Regions from separate parts of the Afipia sp. MLSD5-FHT05B12 genome, predicted to be linked through region 4. Evidence: predicted binding sites of a transcription regulator. Region 4 holds the regulator's gene; each other region holds the start of a gene.

Region 1 (4,611 bases), 160 kb from region 4:
GCGGCTTGACGGCAGGATCAAGCCGGATTATTCATTAGTACACAAATGAATTGGCGAGGCAATCTGTCTCCGTGTTTCTGATTTTGCCCCGTCGTTGGCTCTGCACACCGGATCGAGCGAAATGAGCAATTTCAATCAGGAGAGCGTTCTCAGTGTTCATCACTGGACCGATACGCTGTTCAGTTTCACGACGACGCGCGATCCGTCATTCCGCTTCCGCAACGGCGAATTCACCATGATCGGCCTGAAGGTCGGCGAGAAACCGCTGCTGCGCGCCTACAGCGTCGCGAGCGCCAACTACGAAGACCGGCTGGAATTCTTCTCGATCAAGGTGCCGGATGGTCCGTTGACCTCGCGCCTTCAGCATCTGAAGGAAGGCGACCAGATTATCGTCGGGCGCAAGGCCACCGGCACGCTGGTGATCGACAATCTGAAGAACGGCCGGAATCTCTATCTGATCGGCACCGGGACCGGGCTTGCGCCGTTCCTCAGTGTCATCAAGGACCCCGAAACCTATGACCGCTTCGAAAAGGTGGTCCTGCTGCACGGGTGCCGCCGTGTCGCCGAGCTCGCCTATGGCGAGATGATCACTGAGCGGTTGCCGAAGGACGATCTGATCGGCGAGCTGGTCCGCAACCAGTTGATCTATTACCCGACGGTGACGCGCGATCCATTCCGCAATCGCGGCCGGATCACTGACCTGATGACGTCGGGCAAGCTGTTCGCAGATACCGACCTCGCTCCGCTGGAGGCCGCGCACGACCGCGTCATGATCTGTGGCAGCCCGGCATTGCTTCAGGACACGCGGGCGCTGCTGCTCGACAAGGGATTCACCGAAGGCAACCACGGCGAGCCCGGCGAGTTTGTCATCGAAAAGGCGTTCGTCGAACGCTAGCAGGTGACCATTTTTGCGCCGCTTGGACAGGTATTGGCCTCGCAATGCGTGCCGATTTGTCGGATGATCCGGTCCCAAGACGCGTAGCGCGGGGACGTTGGCATGGCGATTTCCGAAAACGACAGGCGCGATGCGTACCTGTCCCGGATTCAGGTACCTGCCCTGGATGTGGACGGGTTTGCAGCGATGTTGCGCCGCCGGGCGGCGTTTATCGGCGCGGTAACCGCCATCTGCGCCACGCTCAGCCTTGCCTGGATATTGCTGTCGGCTCCCCGGTATGTCGCATCCGGCCAGATTCTGCTCGGTTTGCCTGCTCAGGTGACAGCCGATGCCGGCAAACCGGAAGCTGCCGCAGCCGGTATCGACAGCGAGATCGGCGCCCTGACGTCGCGTAGCGTCCTCGACAAGGTTATCGCAAGACAGAAGCTCGACACCGATCCGCTTTTTGGCGGCAAATCGAAAGGGATTCTCTTCACGCTCCTTGCCGGTGTCGGACTTGTCCCTGCAACCGAGCCGCACATAGTGGCATTGCGTCAGTTGAACCGTGCGATCAGCATCGTTCGTAACTCCACCTCTAACACGGTGAACATTAACGTCGTCACGCTGGACCGCGAAACGTCGGCGCGTATCGCCAACGCGGTGATGGATAGTTATATGGAGGAACAGGAGCGCGCCGGTGCGGAGGCAGCATCGGGCGCCGTGGCACCTCTCGCCGGACGGTTGGAAACGCTTCAGACCCGCTCGTTGGAAGCCGAACGGCGTTATGAAAAATATCGCAGCGATAGCCGCGCGATGATGGCTGGTGGCCAGTCCGGTGCCGAGAAACAGGTGAGCGAAATTTCAGACCAGATCACCGCGGCTGAGGCCAAGGCCGGTGGTTTGCGTTCGACGCTGAATCAGATCCAGCGTGCCAGAAGAACCCTCGATGGCGGCGGAATACCGGATACGATCCGGGAAGGAGCAATTGGGACGTTCAGAACCCGCTATGCCGCCGCAAGGCAGCTGGAAATTGATCTGTCCGATACGCTCGGGCCCCGTCACCCCGACCGTGTGATTGCCAGGATGCGAGCGGCCGAAGCCAGACGGCTGCTGGAGCGGTCAATTCAGGATGTGGCTCAGTCCGTCACAGCCGAACTGGAACGTACCCGTGGTATTCTGACTCAGCTCAAGAGCCGCCTTGAAGCATCGAGACAAAACCTCATTAAGACGAACGAAGTGATTGCCCGCCTCAAGGAACTGGAACGAGAGGTCGAGGCAAACCGTGCCGCGTATCAGGCGATCCTGGCCCGGTCTCAGCAACAGCAACCGGACAATGCGAGCCCCCGGATATTGAGCCGCGCAACGGTACCGCTGGTATCTGGCCGTACATTCCCTGTCGGGGTTCTGCTCGTCAGCGTGTTGCTCGGTCTCGGTCTGGGTATCAGCCTGGCCTGGTTGCTTGAATTGATGAACGAGCAAAAGAGAGCGGGCGCATTGCGTTAGCTCACTGCATTTCCCGAACAACTCCAGGACTTTCGCGCGGCGCCCCGTCGGCAGGATTCAGTACGTCGCTGGGCCGATATGAAAGGTGTCATCCAACCTTCAAGTTAACCAGTCAAATAGAACCCCTGAGTTTCATAAGGGGTATGAGATGAGCGACATTACATTGAATTCCGGGATCGCCGATGGGCAAACCATCGAACCGGCCTCAAGGCCTAATCTCGATAAAGGTTTCAACCCGCTGACAATGATTCTGTTTTTTGGCATCCTTGCCGCGGGTGCATTATTCGTTGCCTACAGCATTTACGTCGATATCGACGCAACCGGCACCAAGGTAACGACCTATCTTCCTTACATCTTGCTGTTCATCGCACTGCTGATTGCGCTCGGCTTCGAGTTTGTCAACGGCTTCCACGACACCGCGAACGCTGTCGCAACGGTGATTTATACCCATTCGCTTCCAGCCGAATTTGCAGTGATGTGGTCGGGCTTTTTCAATTTTCTCGGCGTGTTGCTGTCGAGCGGCGCGGTCGCATTCGGCATTGTCTCGCTGCTGCCGGTTGAACTCATTCTTCAGGTCGGAAGCAGCGCTGGTTTCGCCATGGTGTTCGCGCTCCTGATCGCAGCCATTATCTGGAATCTCGGCACCTGGTACTTCGGTCTTCCGGCGTCCAGCTCGCACACGCTGATCGGCTCGATCATTGGCGTCGGCGTCGCCAATGCGGTGATGCGCGGACGTGACGGCACGTCGGGTGTCGACTGGACCAAGGCCACCGAAATCGGTTACGCGCTGCTGCTCTCGCCGTTGTTCGGCTTCTGCATGGCCGCGCTTCTCTTGCTGGTGTTGAAATTTGTGATCCGGAATCCCGCGCTTTACGCTGCTCCGGAAGGAAACAAGCCGCCGCCGCTGTGGATTCGCGGTATTCTCATTGCGACCTGCACAGGGGTTAGCTTCGCGCACGGCTCAAACGACGGTCAGAAAGGCATGGGCCTCATCATGCTGATCCTGATCGGCACCGTGCCGACGGCCTATGCGCTGAACCGCGCCTTGCCGGAATCGCAGGTCGTCAAGTTCCAGCAGACCTCAGAGGCCGCCTCCAAGGTCATCGCGGCGAAAGGCGCTGGTCACAGCGTCATCGGTGACCCCCGTCCGGCAGTGACGCAATACGTCTCGCTGCACAAGATTAGCGAAGGCACTTATCCGTCGCTGGCGATCCTCGTGAAGGACGTCGGCGATCAGGTGCAGAAGTACGGCACGTTGAACAAGGTTCCTGCCGAGGCGGTGGGTAACACCCGCAACGATATGTACCTCACTTCGGAGGCCATCCGCTTCCTGATGAAGGACAAGGAAAACGACCTGAGCAAGGAAGAGGTCGCCACGCTCAACGCCTACAAAGGCTCTCTCGACAGCGCCACGAAATTCATTCCGACCTGGGTGAAAATCGCGGTGGCTATCGCGCTCGGCCTTGGCACCATGATTGGCTGGAAGCGCATCGTTGTCACTGTCGGCGAAAAGATCGGAAAGACGCACCTGACCTACGCACAGGGTGCATCTGCCGAGCTCGTTGCAGCGGGGACGATCGGTGCGGCTGACATTTTCGGCCTTCCGGTCTCGACGACCCACGTGCTGTCGTCCGGCGTTGCCGGAACGATGGCGGCTAACGGTTCGGGATTGCAGATGGCGACCATCCGCAACCTGCTGATGGCGTGGGTGCTGACCCTGCCGGCTGCGATCTGCCTGTCGGCGGGCCTCTATGTGTTGTTCTCGCACCTGTTCTGATCCAACGCTGCAACAGCGGTAGTAGACAACGAAAAGCCCGCGCGAAAAGCGCGGGCTTTCTCTTCAAACGAGATATCGCAGAAGCTCAATAGTCCTTCTCGCGATGCACGTCGTGGATGACGATGCCCATCCCAGCCTCCGGCATCGCCAGCCATTCGCGCCGCTTCAGCGTGCGGCGCGTGTCCTCAAGGCCGCTCAGCCAGTGCTCGCGCATCGAGGTGGCGGAGAATTCGTGGTCCTTGGAGTCGCCTTCATAGGCCTTCTGCTGATAGATCATCTGCAAGATGGTGATTTCCGGCAGGTCCGCGAAGTGATCGCGCAGCGCGCGCTCGTGATCCGTTAGTCTGTCTTCCGGGACCTTCAGCAGCGTCTTGTAGAAATCGGTCTTCAGGTTGTTCATGCGCTTGTAGACGTCGGTATTGTAGCGCGTGCGGGACGAGTACATGATGTCCTTGTG
Region 2 (4,611 bases), on a different contig from region 4:
AACCTTTTCGGCATCAACTACTGGTGGGCGCTGATCCTGTCGCCGCTGATCGTCGGTGCGTTCGGAATCGTGCTCGAGCGCACGATGCTGCAATGGCTGACGGGCCTCGATCATCTGTACGGACTGCTGCTGACGTTCGGTGTGGCGCTGATTATCCAGGGCGTGTTCCAGAACTATTTCGGATCGTCCGGACTGCCTTACGCCATTCCGGATATTCTGAAGGGCGGCGTCAATCTCGGGTTCATGTACCTGCCGATCTATCGCGGCTGGGTCGTCATCTTCTCGCTCATCGTGTGTATCGCGACCTGGTACCTGATCGAGCGCACGCGGCTCGGCGCCTATCTGCGCGCCGCGACCGAAAATCCGACGCTGGTGCGCGCTTTCGGCATCAACGTGCCGCGCATGATCACGCTGACCTACGGCCTCGGCGTCGGTCTCGCCGCGCTCGCCGGTGTGCTCTCGGCGCCGATCAACCAGGTGCGGCCGCTGATGGGCGCGGATCTCATCATCGTCGTGTTCGCCGTCGTGGTGATCGGCGGCATGGGATCGATCATGGGCTCGATCATCACCGGATTTGCGCTTGGTGTGATCGAAGGCCTGACCAAGTATTTCTATCCCGAGGCGTCCAACACCGTGGTCTTCGTGCTGATGGTGCTGGTGCTCCTCGTAAAGCCGACTGGATTGACGGGGCGGGCGAACTAGTGTGGCGGTTCGCACGTCCGCAACCAGGTTTCTGCACGTTCATTTGCGGACGTGCGAACCAAAGCCACACTAGAATTTATATTTTGCGAGTGTCCTTTCGAATCCGAAGTTCGCTTGGGGATGCGCTGCAAAATGAGGCGAACTTCGGATTCAGGACACTCGTATGACCACAATCACCGACAACGCCGTTCCCGTGAAGGGGCGCACCAGCGACGAAATGATCGCGTTCGCCGTCATGACGATCTTGCTGGCTATCGTGCCGCTGACCGGGCTCTATCCGTATTTCGTGATGCAGGCGCTGTGCTTCGCGCTGTTCGCCTGCGCCTTCAATCTTCTGATCGGTTATAGCGGCCTGCTGTCGTTCGGCCACGCGATGTTCCTTGGCACAGCGGGGTATGTCACCGCGCATGCGCTGAAGGTGTGGGGCGTGCCGCCCGAAATCGGCATCATCCTCGGCGTCGTTGCCGCCGCCGCGCTCAGCGTCATCACGGGCCTGATCGCGATCCGCCGGCAGGGCATCTACTTCGCGATGATCACGCTGGCGCTTTCGCAGCTTCTGTTCTTCATCTATCTGCAGACGCCGTTCACTCACGGTGAAGACGGCATCCAGGGCATTCCGCAGGGTATGATGTTCGGCCTGTTCGACCTGTCGAAGCCGACCACGCTCTATTACGTGGTGCTGGGGATCTTCCTGCTCGGCTTCCTGCTGATCTACCGGGCCATCAACTCGCCGTTCGGCGAGGTGCTCAAATCGATCCGCGAGAACGAGCAGCGCGCGATTTCGCTCGGCTACAAGACCGACCAGTACAAGCTGCTGGCGTTCATCCTGTCGGGAACACTGGCGGGCCTGGCCGGCGCGGTGAAAGTGTTCGTGGCGCAGAACGCGTCGCTGACCGACGTGCATTGGACCATGTCCGGCGAAGTCGTGCTGATGACGCTGGTTGGCGGCCTCGGTACGGTGTTCGGGCCCGTCGTCGGCGCCTTCGTCATCATCGCCATGCAGCAGTATCTGGCCGGGTTCGGGCAATGGGTCACGGTGATTCAGGGCGCGATCTTCGTGATCTGCGTGCTGACCTTCCGCCGCGGCGTCGTCGGCGAAATCGCCCATTTCTTCAAGCGGTCGCTCTAAGCGTCCGGTTTCGCGGGGCTTTTTGCTTCGATAAATCAGTGGATGACCGGCGTTTAGACGCCGGGCAGGTGCCTGTTGGTCTGCGAAACGGTTTATGACAGATATGTGACGCGTTCTGTCGTGCCGGAGAAAGATCAATGCTTGGCTGGTTTCGTAGGTTGCTGCCCCGGGAGGAGCGGTTTTTCGACCTGTTCGCCCGGCATTCCCAAGCCATCGTGCAAGGCGCCGAGGCACTCGAGGGGATGATGCGCGGCGGCGAGGAGACCCCGGTTTACTGCCAGCGTGTCAACCAGTTCGAGAACGACGCCGACCAGATCACGCGGGAAGTTCTGACCGCTGTCCGCCGGACCTTCATCACGCCGTTCGACCGCGGTGACATCAAGAACCTCATTACGTCGATGGACGACGCCATCGACCAGATGCAGCAGACCGCCAAGGCGGTGATGCTGTTCGAGGTACGGGTCTTCGAACCGCCGATGCGCGAGATCGGCGCCATCCTCGTGCAGTGCGCGAATCTTGTCGGGAAGGCCGTGCCGCTGATGCAGGCGATGGGGGCGAACGTTACCACGCTGACCGCCCTGACTGAGGAGATCACGCGGCTCGAAGGCCGCGTCGATGACCTGAACGATATCGGTCTCAAGGAGCTGTTCCTCAAGCACCGCGACGGCAGCGCGATGGACTTCGTGGTCGGCGCCGAAATCTACAAGCATCTGGAGAAAGTCGCCGACCGCTTCGACGACGTGGCGAACGAGATCAACAGCATCGTGATCGAACAAGTCTAAGGTCAGGACCGCCCACGTGGATGCCTCGCTCGCTTTCCCCATCCTGGTCGGATTGATCGCTGTCGCGCTGCTGTTCGATTTTCTCAACGGCCTGCACGATGCTGCCAATTCCATCGCCACGATTGTTTCGACCCGCGTGCTGCGGCCGCATTATGCGGTGGCGTGGGCGGCGTTCTTCAATTTCATCGCGTTCGCGGTGTTTGGCCTGCACGTCGCACAGACCATCGGCACCGGCATCATCCATCCGGAGGCGATCGATGCTCACGTGATCTTCGCCGCGCTGATCGGCGCCATCGTGTGGAATCTGGTGACGTGGGGCCTCGGCATGCCGTCCAGCAGTTCGCACGCGCTGATCGGCGGCTTGCTCGGCGCCGGCATGGCCAAGGCGGGGATTTCCGTCGCGGTGTGGAGCGGCCTGTCGAAGACGCTGCTCGCGATCGTGCTGTCACCGCTGGTCGGCTTTCTGCTGGCGCTGGTGCTGACCGCTATCGTCTCGTGGGCCTCGGTACGCTCGACGCCATTCGCGGTCGATCGCGCGTTCCGTATCTTGCAGTTCGCATCGGCGTCGCTGTACTCACTCGGCCATGGCGGCAACGATGCACAGAAGACCATGGGCATCATCGCGGTGCTGCTTTACTCGCAAGGTTATCTCGGGGGCGAGTTCAGCGTGCCGTTCTGGGTGGTGATCGCGTGTCAGGCGGCGATGGCGCTCGGCACGCTGATGGGCGGCTGGCGCATTGTTCGCACCATGGGCCTGCGTATCACCAAGCTGACGCCGATGCAGGGCTTCTGCGCCGAGACAGGTGGCGCAGCGACCTTGTTCGCTGCGACGTTCCTCGGCGTTCCGGTGTCCACTACGCACACCATCACGGGCGCGATTGTTGGCGTCGGCGCGGCGCGGCGCGTGTCCGCGGTGCGCTGGAATGTGGCAAGTTCGATCGTCTGGGCCTGGATCTTCACGATCCCGGCCGCTGCGCTGGTCGCGGCGGCCACCTATTACGCCGTAACGCTGGCGGGCTGGCGCTGACAGGCATGATCCCGAAAAGCGGGAATCGGTTTTCGGAAAAGATCATGCCCGGAAAAGCTAAGCGACGACCTTGAGCCCGACGATCCCGGCGACGATCAGACCGATGCAGACGATGCGGATGGTGGTCGCAGGATCACCCAGCAGCCAGATGCCGAGGATGGCGGTTCCGACCGTGCCGATGCCGGTCCAGACCGCGTAGGCGGTGCCGACGGGCAGTGTCTTCAGCGACAGGCCGAGCAGGAGAACGCTCGCGACCATGCTGACGATGGTAAAGACCGACGGCATCAGGCGCGTGAAACCGTCGGTATATTTCAAGCCGATGGCCCAGCCGATCTCCAGCAAACCCGCAACAAACAGCATCGACCATGCCATGGCCTAACTCCTCCATAACGCATGATCCGCCGAAGTGTGTGCGGTTCGGCGACAAGATCATGCGTCTATTATGATTCGAGCGCGCCCGGACGCAAAACCGGTTCCCACTTTTGCTGGTCGCGCTCGGGCCGTCCCTGCGGATGATGTGGGGTGAATCGAGGTCGTCCTCGCCTTATGAATATGCCTCAGAGGCAAAGAGGATGCAAGTGCATTGACTTCAAAGTCCCTTGATCCTGCCGCGTTTCTTTGCCACACGCTCGAGCCATGTCCGACACCGCCATCGCCGCCGAATCCCCGCTGACGCCGCTTGCCGAAGAAGTGGCGCGACGGCGCACGTTCGCGATCATCTCGCATCCTGACGCGGGCAAGACCACGCTGACCGAAAAGCTGCTGCTGTTCGGCGGCGCGATCAACCTCGCGGGTCAGGTCAAGGCCAAGGGCGAGCGGCGCAACACGCGCTCCGACTGGATGAAGATCGAACGCGAGCGCGGCATCTCGGTCGTGACCTCGGTGATGACCTTCGAGTTCCAGGATCTGGTGTTCAACCTGCTCGATACGCCGGGCCACGAAGACTTCTCGGAAGACACCTACCGCACACT
Region 3 (4,611 bases), on a different contig from region 4:
CACGCCCATCTTCTCGATGTCGCGCGGCTCCGCATAGCCGGTGATGTAGTTGAAGACACGCGCGGCATCGCGCGCGATCACCGGATCAGACGTAAAATATGACAGGTCAGTGTAGATGCGCGCGGTGACGGGATGATAGTTGCCGGTACCGGCGTGGACATAAGTCGTGAGCCCCGCGCCTTCCCGGCGCACCACCAGCGACAGCTTGGCGTGAGTCTTGAGTTCAAGGAATCCGTAGACAACCTGGACGCCGGCGCGTTCAAGATCGCGCGCCCAGCGGATGTTGGCTTCTTCGTCGAAGCGCGCTTTCAGTTCGACCAGCGCCGTCACAGATTTGCCGGCTTCGGCGGCTTCGGCGAGCGTGCGCACGATCGGTGAATCGCGCGAGGTGCGATACAGCGTCTGCTTGATGGCGACGACATCGGGATCGCGAGCCGCCTGTTGCAGGAACTGCACGACGACGTCGAACGATTCATAAGGATGGTGGACGACGAGATCCTTCTGCCGGATTGCTGCGAAGATATCGCCGCCGTGATCGCGTACACGTTCCGGATGACGCGGGACGTAGGGCGTGAATTCGAGATCGGGACGATCGAGCCGCGTCAGTTGCGACAGCTCGTTCATGGCGAGCACGCCATCGACCAGCAACACGTCGTCATCCGGCGTCGACAGCGCACGCTGCACGAAGGCACGCAGTTCGTCGGGCATGGTGGCTTCGATTTCAAGACGGATCACCGATCCGCGCCGGCGGCGCTTCAACGCCGACTCGAACAGGCGAACGAGATCCTCGGCTTCTTCTTCAATTTCCAGTTCGGAGTCGCGGATGATGCGGAACGCACCCTCACCCTTGACCACGTAGCCGGGGAACAGGCGGCCGATGAACAGCGCCGTGGCCTGCTCAAGCGTGATGAGACGAACCGAACCGTCCTTGCCCGCGGGCAAACGGATAAAGCGGTCGATCTTGCCCGGCATGCGGATCAGCGCGTTCATCGCCTTGCCGTCAGAGACGCGCGCCAGATGCAGTGCGATGGTGAAACCGAGACTCGGAATGAACGGGAACGGATGCGCCGGATCGATCGCCAGCGGCGTCAGCAGCGGGAAAATATTGTGAAGGAAGTGATCCTCGATCCAGGTGCTTTCGGCCTTGGTGACGTCCTTGCCGTCGACCAGAACGATGCCGACTTCGGCGAGCGCGCCGCGCAAGTCGCGCCAGATCGCCTGCTGGTCGCTCGCAAGCTTCGAGACGGTCTCGTTGATCTTGGCGAGCTGTTCTGTGGGGGTCGAGCCGTCCGGGCTGCGTTCGGTGATACCTTCACGGACCTGCGCCTTGAGGCCCGCGACGCGGACCATGAAGAACTCATCAAGGTTGTTGGCGGAAATCGACAGGAACCGGACCCGCTCCAGCATCGGATGGTTCGGGTTGACCGCTTCTTCCAGCACACGGCGATTAAAGTGAAGCCACGACAATTCGCGGTTGATGAAGCGTTCCGGGCTCGATCCGATTGAGGAAACGGTCGAAACTACTTCATTTTCTTCTTTTTTTACAGTAGCTTGCACGGCATCCATGAAGCGAAACCTTATACGATGTCATCAGGCCGGACCTTAGTCCCGTTCCACTGAGACAATGTGCCAGTCTCATGACAGTTCGATGACATCCTGAGCCAGGACCCGTTAACGACCAAGCCCCTGTGCGGTCAGGCCGCAGGATCTTTCAGCAGTTCCGCGGCCAGCGCCCTGGTCACCCGTCCGCCACGCCGCAGGGCCTCCTCATCCAGCATCTCGACCGTCCGCCGCGCCGCAGCGAACGACCGCTCGATGCGGGTCGAGAGATAACTGACCAGACTCTCGTCAACGGTCATCTGGCGGTCGGCACAGAACTTCACGATCAGCGCGCGAAACAACTGGTCGTCCGGCGGGGTCAGGGTAACCACCGGCACCGCGCGCAGCCGCGAGCGCAGATCGCGCAATTCCACTGGAAAGGCCGCGGGCGGTGTTCGCCCCGTCATCAGGACATAGGCTTCGTCTTCGCGCGCGAGATTCAAAAGATGAAACAGCGCCCGCTCGTCGAAGGCCGCCGGATTGAGATCGTCCACCACAAGCGCGCCGGTCGCGAGTTCGCCGGGGACGTTAGCTGGGGTCAGAGTGTGGGCGGCAACCGCCCGGGCGCCGGCTTCATCCGCCCAGATTGACGCGAGATGGCTTTTGCCGCTGCCCTCCGGCCCCACCAGCATCATGACGCGATTAGGCCAGTCGGGCCATGCGTCGGTGAGCGCAAGCGCCTGTGCGTTGGCCGAGCCCTCAAGGAAATTGTCGCGCGTCAGGCTTTCCGCATGGGGCAGCGCAAGGGCCAACTGACGAGGGCGAACGCGAGCTATCACGCAATACTCCCGGCCGAGCGCATCGACCTGCACAACATGCGACTTCCGAAATGTATCACGGGATCGGCGCGGTCGCGCTCATGTGCCGTGCCCACTCCACGAGATAGAAGGACACCGAAAGCAGCGTCAAGACCGTCACGAAACCCGCCAGAATGACCTCATAGGGCGACGCATTGAACTGGAAACCGAGCGAGGCCAGCACCAGCGCGGCGAACGCCACCTGCGCAACGGTGTTCAGCTTGGAGACCATCAGCGGCTTCATCGGAACCGGATTGTCGAGCAGCCACGAGATGATCACCGCGCCCACGATCATGAAGTCGCGCGACACCACAAGAATGACCAGCCAGCGCGGGATGTCGCCCGAGATCCCGAGCGTAACATAGATCGAGACCAGCAGCGCCTTGTCCGCCACGGGATCGAGTAGCGCTCCGATCTCGGTGGTCATGTTGAATCGCTTGGCGAGGAACCCATCGATGGCATCGCTGACCCCCGCCACCACGAAGATCACGAAGGCGATGGTCATCTGGTTCGACGCGATGGCCCAGACGATGACCGGCACCAGCAGGATGCGGCCCAGGGTAATGATGTTCGGCAGATTCACGCGACTTTTTCCCGGCTGTTCCTGTTTTAACGGGCCTCGGACGGCTTGCATAGGATATGGGGACGCCGCTGACCGCCCGAGGGCCTTTCTCCTAGCTATGCACAGCCTGCCCCTAGTGTGGTGGTTCGCAAGTCCGCATCGTTAACGCAGCGCGTTCATTGCGGACTTGCGAACCAAAACCACACTAGAATTATAGTCTTCTAGTGTCCTTTTGAATCCGAAGTTCGCTACGGAAGACGCTGTAAAACCGGGCGAACTTCGGATTCAGGACACTAGCCATTGCGCCAGCGCAAAATCCGACGTAACCACCGGCTAACTCTCGGAATCCTAGTGTGGTGGTTCGCAAGTCCCAGCATGACTGACCAAAAATCCGGCCTCACCTATTCATCCGCCGGCGTCGATATTGACGCCGGAAACCGGCTCGTGGACCTCATCAAACCGCTGGTGCGCGCCACCGCGCGGGCGGGTGCCGATGCGGAAATCGGCGGATTTGGCGGGCTGTTCGATCTCAAGGCCGCCGGCTTCAAGGACCCCATACTGGTCGCCGCCACCGACGGCGTCGGCACCAAGGTCAAGATCGCCATCGAGACCGGCATCCACAGCGGCATCGGCATCGACCTCGTGGCGATGTCGGTCAACGACCTCGTGGTTCAGGGCGCGGAGCCGCTGTTCTTTCTGGATTACTTCGCTTGCGGCAAGCTCGACCCCGAGGCCACCGCTTCGATTGTGGCGGGCGTCGCCGAGGGCTGCCGCGAATCCGGCTGTGCCCTGATCGGCGGCGAGACCGCCGAGATGCCCGGCCTCTACAAGGACGGCGACTACGATCTCGCGGGTTTCGCCGTGGGCGCTGCGGAGCGAGGCACGCTGCTTCCGCACAAGGACATCGGCCCCGGCGACGCGGTGATCGGACTCGCCTCATCCGGCGTTCACTCCAACGGCTTCTCGCTGGTGCGCAAAGTCGTCGAGAAGTCCAGGGTGACGTTCGACGCCCCGGCGCCCTTCGCGCCCGTCATGACGCTCGGCGGCGCGCTGCTCGCCCCGACCAAGCTCTATGTGAAGTCATGCCTTGCGGCGATCCGCCAGACCGGCGCGGTCAAGGGCCTCGCGCACATCACCGGCGGCGGCTTCACGGACAATATTCCGCGCGTGCTGCCGAAGCATCTCGGCGTCCGCATCGATCTGACTGCCGTCCCCGTTCTACCGGTGTTCAAGTGGCTGGCCGCCGAGGGCAACATCGCCGAACTCGAGCTGCTGCGCACCTTTAACTGCGGCATCGGCATGATCGCGATCGTCAAGCGCGAACAGCTCACCGAGGTGATGGACGTGTTCGCGCAGAACGGCGAACGCGTGGTCGATCTCGGCGAAGTCATTGAGGCCTCGGGCGACGAGCGGGTGATCTACGACGGCCACCTCAACCTGGCGGATTGAGATGGCACGACGACGCGTCGCCATTCTGATTTCCGGACGCGGCTCGAACATGACCGCGCTGATCGAGGCCGCGAAAGCCAGGGACTATCCCGCCGAAATCGTTCTCGTGATCTCCAACATCGCAGGCGCCGGCGGGCTCGCGAAAGCGCATGACGCCGGGATTGAGACTGCAACCGTCGAGAGCAAGCCGTTCGGCAAGGACCG
Region 4 (4,611 bases):
TTACGGCGCTGAGCAACCAGTTCTTCAGTCTCGATTTGACCAAGACGATGGCGAACCTGCCGGTGACCATCAACAACTTCGTTCAAAGCCCCTACGACTACTGGAAACAGCTCGCATGGACCGGGGCTTTGCTTATCACCTTGACCGTACTTGCCCTTAACGTTGGCGCGCGCATTCTCGGCGCCGAGAGGACATCGAAATGAACGAACAGCTTTCTGTCAGCGTAGATCTTTCCCGTGGACCCGTGCCGGGCAGTGCCGGCCGGCTTGATGCGCGGCCCAAGGTGACCGCGCGTGACCTGAACTTCTACTATGGTGAGCACCATGCTCTGAAGAACATTAATCTTGTTCTCGGCGAGAACCGAGTGACCGCCTTCATCGGTCCGTCGGGCTGCGGCAAATCGACGTTGCTGCGCATCTTCAACCGTATGTACGATCTTTATCCCGGTCAGCGCGCCGTCGGTCAATTGATGCTGGATTCGACCAATATTCTCGATCCGAAGCTCGATTTGAACCTGCTGCGCGCCCGGATCGGAATGGTGTTTCAGAAGCCGACGCCATTCCCGATGACGATCTATGAGAACATCGCGTTCGGCATCAGACTCTATGAGAAGATATCGAAGTCGGAAATGGACGGCCGGGTCGAGGCCGCGCTGAAGGGCGGCGCGCTCTGGAACGAGGTCAAGGACAAGCTGAACGCCAGCGGCCTCAGCCTGTCAGGCGGCCAGCAGCAGCGCCTGTGCATTGCACGCACTGTCGCGGTTCGTCCCGAAGTCATCCTGTTCGACGAGCCTTGCTCGGCGCTCGATCCGATTTCGACCGCCAAGGTTGAAGAACTGATCCAGGAACTCAAGGAAGACTACACGATCGCCATCGTGACGCATAATATGCAGCAGGCGGCGCGTGTGTCTGACAAGACAGCCTTTATGTATCTCGGCGAACTGGTTGAGTTCGACGATACCAACAAAATCTTCACCTCGCCAACCGATCGGCGCACGCAAGATTACATCACCGGCCGCTTCGGCTGACGCGCATTCGCGGGAGAGACATACCATGGGTTCAGATCATACCGCCAAGGCGTTCGACGAAGACCTTCAGGAGCTAAACCGGCTTGTTGCCGAGATGGGCGGCCTGGCCGAACGGCAGATCGTCGATTCCGTCGATGCATTGATCCGGCGCGATGTCGCGCTGGGCAAGCGCGTTGTCGCCGCCGATCTCGAGATCGACAAGTTGCAGCATCTGATCGAAGAGCGTGCGGTACTCACGATCGCTCGCCGCCAGCCGATGGCGGTCGACCTACGCGAGATCGTCAGTTCGATGCGGGTTGCGACCGATCTGGAGCGCATCGGCGACCTGTCCAAGAATATCGGCAAACGCGTCGCGGCGCTCGATAGTGATTTCCATCCGCTGAAATTGATCCGCGGCCTGGAACACATGACCGACCTGGTGCAGTCGCAGGTCAAGTCGGTACTCGATGCTTACGCAGCGCACGATCTGCCGGCCGCGATGATAGTCTGGAAGGGGGATGAGGAGGTCGATGCGATCTGCACCTCTCTGTTCCGCGAACTTCTGACCTACATGATGGAAGACCCGCGTAACATCGGTTTCTGTATTCACCTGATGTTCTGCGCCAAGAATATTGAACGTATCGGCGACCATGCGACCAACATCGCCGAGACGGTTTTCTACATGATCGAAGGCCAGCAGATGCTCGATCAGCGCCCGAAGGGCGATATGACGAACTTTGCAACGGTCGCGTCAGGCAGTTAATTTGTACGAAGAACTGAAGGACTGGAAATGAGCGCCCGAATTCTTGTGGTCGAGGACGAAGAGGCGTTGACTACGCTGCTTCGCTACAACCTGGATGCCGAGGGCTACGACGTCGAAACGGTCGCCCGCGGCGACGATGCTGATACGCGGCTCAAGGAGCATGTTCCCGATCTTATTGTACTCGACTGGATGCTTCCGGGCCTATCTGGGATCGAATTGTGCCGTCGGCTGCGAGCGCGTCCCGAAACCAAGCAAATCCCGATCATCATGCTGACTGCGCGCGGCGAGGAAAGCGAAAGAGTGAGAGGGCTTGCGACCGGCGCGGACGATTATATCGTCAAGCCGTTCTCGGTGCCCGAACTGCTCGCTCGCGTAAAAGGCTTGCTGCGCCGCGCCAGTCCGGAGCGCCTCGCGACAGTTCTCGCCTTTGGCGACATCGAGCTTGACCGGGACCGCCGGCGTGTTGCCCGTTCCGGGCGTCCGATAGATCTCGGTCCGACCGAATACCGGCTTCTCGAGTTCTTTCTGGAACATCCGGGGCGTGTGTTCAGCCGCGAGCAACTGCTTGATGGCGTGTGGGGACGTGACATTTATATCGACGAGCGCACGGTGGATGTGCATATCGGCCGCCTCAGGAAACTCCTGAATCTTGGACGCGAGTCGGATCCGATCCGCACGGTCCGTGGCGCGGGCTACGCGCTTGACGATCGTTTCGCCAAGGCTGAGTCACAAGGTTGAGTCACGGGCTATCTGACCTTCACCTCGCATGCGCGGGGTGTTGGTTAGCGATGTGCCGTCAGACCGCGTTGATGATTTCGCCGTCTTCCTTGACGAATCTGCCAATGTGCGGATTTGGCAGAACGTCGAGCACAGCCTCCGATGGTCGGCACAGCCTGACGCCCTTGGATGTCACGACAATCGGCCGATTGATCAGAATTGGGTGTACGAGCATCAGATCGATCAGCTCGTTATCTGTCCACCTCGGGTCGCCGAGTCCAAGTTCGGCATAAGGCGTGCCTTTCTCGCGCAGAAGTGAGCGCACCGAAACTCCCATCGCCGCAATAAGCTCGATCAGCTCTGCGCGGGTGGGCGGTTCCTTCAGATATTCAATGATCGTCGGCTCGGTGCCGCTTTGCCGGATCATAGCCAGCGTGTTGCGGGACGTTCCGCAGTCCGGGTTGTGATAGATGGTGACATTCATGGCTGCATCCGTGCTTTAACCCGGCCTATTCAGTTTTCGACCGCAAGCCTTGTACATTGATCGTCGGATTGCGTCGAGTCCGCGCCTGGGGATTGCTTGTTTTATCAGGCCTCCAAGTCTACGCTCGCCGCGCTGGTCGCCGCTTGGGATGTTGGAATCGATGAGGCCAAGATTAGCCGATGTTGCGCGTATGGCGGGGGTCGACGTATCCACCGCTTCGCGGGTGCTGCGCGGTGAGGAGAGCCAACGCATTCGCCCGGAGACGCGCGAACGGATTCTCGAAAGCGCTCGTAGCCTGGATTATTCACCAAATACGCTCGCGCAGAGTTTGCGGACGTCGCGCAGCCGGACACTCGGCCTTATCGTTCCGCAACTCGACAATCCGGTGTTTGCGTCCGCCATTCGCGGTGCCGAAAAATCTTCGGCGCGTCATGGCTATTCGTTGCTGATTGCGCACCGGGAATCAGGCGCGACCGACGCCGTTTATCATCGACTGTCGCATGGCAACCGTGTCGATGGGCTGCTGGTCGCAAGCCTTGATGATGACAGCCTGCTGCGTGAGGAACTTGAATCCACTCACACGCCATTCGTGCTGCTCAACCGGCAACTGTCGGGCAGCTCTTATTGCGTCGTACTGGATAGCCGCGCCGCGGCGGCAATTGCCGTCGATCATCTGGCGCAGATGGGCCACAAGCGGATCGCGCATCTCGCGGGCCGTCCCGGCGGATTCAATGCTGGTGAACGATTGGCCGGCTATCGCGATGGACTGAAGCGGCACGGTATTCCGTTCGATCCGAAGCTGGTCGCTGTCGCCGGATACACGGCGGAGGGCGGGGCGGATGCGATGCGCAGTCTTCTTGCACTGAAGCCGACGGCTGTTCTGGGCGCCACGCTGGTGACCGCGGCAGGTGCGATGGCTGTGTTGCATGAGGCGGGTCTGCAAATTCCGCGCGACGTGTCGGTGGTGGGTCTGCACGATGCGCCGGTCGCGACAATGCTCTATCCGCAGCTGACATCGGTGAAGATGCCCACGGAATTGATGGGCGAAATTGCGTCCGACCTTCTGATCGACCTTTTGAACGGCGGTACGCCGCAACCCGTCGCGCCGCTGGCGCCGGACGGTCTTGTCATCCGCGCTTCCACAGGCCCAGCCCCGCGCTAAATTTTCACTTGACCGCAGGGGCGGTTTGTACGACGTTTGAACAAACGATTGTGCAAGCCACTTGTTCAATCGTCAGAAAATGCAATGCGATCAGGGGAGTGCGCCGAGTGAGCGTGGCGAATTCGGCCTCTGAAAAGGGCCTGTCATGACTGCAACCACCATCGCTGCCGTGCGTGAAACCGATCATGTCGATGAAAGCCTCGTCTCCGCTTTCGGCGCAATCGTAGGCAACGCCAACGTTCTGGCATCATTCGAGCAGCGCCTCGGCTATGCGCGTGATCGCCTGCCGTTTGCGGTTTTCCGTGAGCGCGCCGGCGCACTTGCGGGCGCGGTGCCGCGTCTTGTTGTGCGTCCAGCGAACGAGGATGAGGTTATTCGCATCGTTCAGCTTGCGAAGGCGCGTAACGTTCCGATTATTCCTTATGGTAACGGCTCGGGAGTTCTGGGCGGCGCGATTCCGCTCGGCGGCGAAATCATGC

What was found. Region 4 encodes PhoB, which activates phosphate uptake and scavenging genes when phosphate is short. Its sites were predicted from a motif close to TGTCATNNANCTGTCAT; they were not measured.
Region 1: a site for PhoB is predicted at 2,464-2,480, ahead of AC1Q6J_RS01620 (inorganic phosphate transporter). Genes of this name have one in related genera too.
Region 2: a site for PhoB is predicted at 1,926-1,942, ahead of AC1Q6J_RS12720 (DUF47 domain-containing protein). Genes of this name have one in related genera too.
Region 3: a site for PhoB is predicted at 1,638-1,654, ahead of AC1Q6J_RS13095 (RNA degradosome polyphosphate kinase). Genes of this name have one in related genera too.

The regions. Positions count from the first base shown of each region.
Region 1 is NZ_JBXAFS010000001.1:373,035-377,645, forward strand. It holds gene AC1Q6J_RS01610 (ferredoxin--NADP reductase) at 122-895, shown strand; gene AC1Q6J_RS01615 (GumC family protein) at 998-2,377, shown strand; gene AC1Q6J_RS01620 (inorganic phosphate transporter) at 2,526-4,154, shown strand; gene AC1Q6J_RS01625 (patatin-like phospholipase family protein) at 4,240-4,611, opposite strand, start outside.
Region 2 is NZ_JBXAFS010000008.1:54,383-58,993, forward strand. It holds gene AC1Q6J_RS12710 (branched-chain amino acid ABC transporter permease) at 1-702, shown strand, start outside; gene AC1Q6J_RS12715 (branched-chain amino acid ABC transporter permease) at 866-1,831, shown strand; gene AC1Q6J_RS12720 (DUF47 domain-containing protein) at 1,969-2,613, shown strand; gene AC1Q6J_RS12725 (inorganic phosphate transporter) at 2,630-3,640, shown strand; gene sugE (quaternary ammonium compound efflux SMR transporter SugE) at 3,698-4,012, opposite strand; gene AC1Q6J_RS12735 (peptide chain release factor 3) at 4,277-4,611, shown strand, end outside.
Region 3 is NZ_JBXAFS010000008.1:127,699-132,309, reverse strand. It holds gene AC1Q6J_RS13095 (RNA degradosome polyphosphate kinase) at 1-1,566, opposite strand, end outside; gene AC1Q6J_RS13090 (P-loop NTPase family protein) at 1,695-2,378, opposite strand; gene AC1Q6J_RS13085 (CDP-alcohol phosphatidyltransferase family protein) at 2,434-2,979, opposite strand; gene purM (phosphoribosylformylglycinamidine cyclo-ligase) at 3,334-4,407, shown strand; gene purN (phosphoribosylglycinamide formyltransferase) at 4,409-4,611, shown strand, end outside.
Region 4 is NZ_JBXAFS010000001.1:215,224-219,834, forward strand. It holds gene pstA (phosphate ABC transporter permease PstA) at 1-203, shown strand, start outside; gene pstB (phosphate ABC transporter ATP-binding protein PstB) at 200-1,027, shown strand; gene phoU (phosphate signaling complex protein PhoU) at 1,053-1,769, shown strand; gene phoB (phosphate regulon transcriptional regulator PhoB) at 1,797-2,507, shown strand; gene arsC (arsenate reductase (glutaredoxin)) at 2,566-2,970, opposite strand; gene AC1Q6J_RS00910 (LacI family DNA-binding transcriptional regulator) at 3,131-4,132, shown strand; gene AC1Q6J_RS00915 (FAD-binding oxidoreductase) at 4,278-4,611, shown strand, end outside.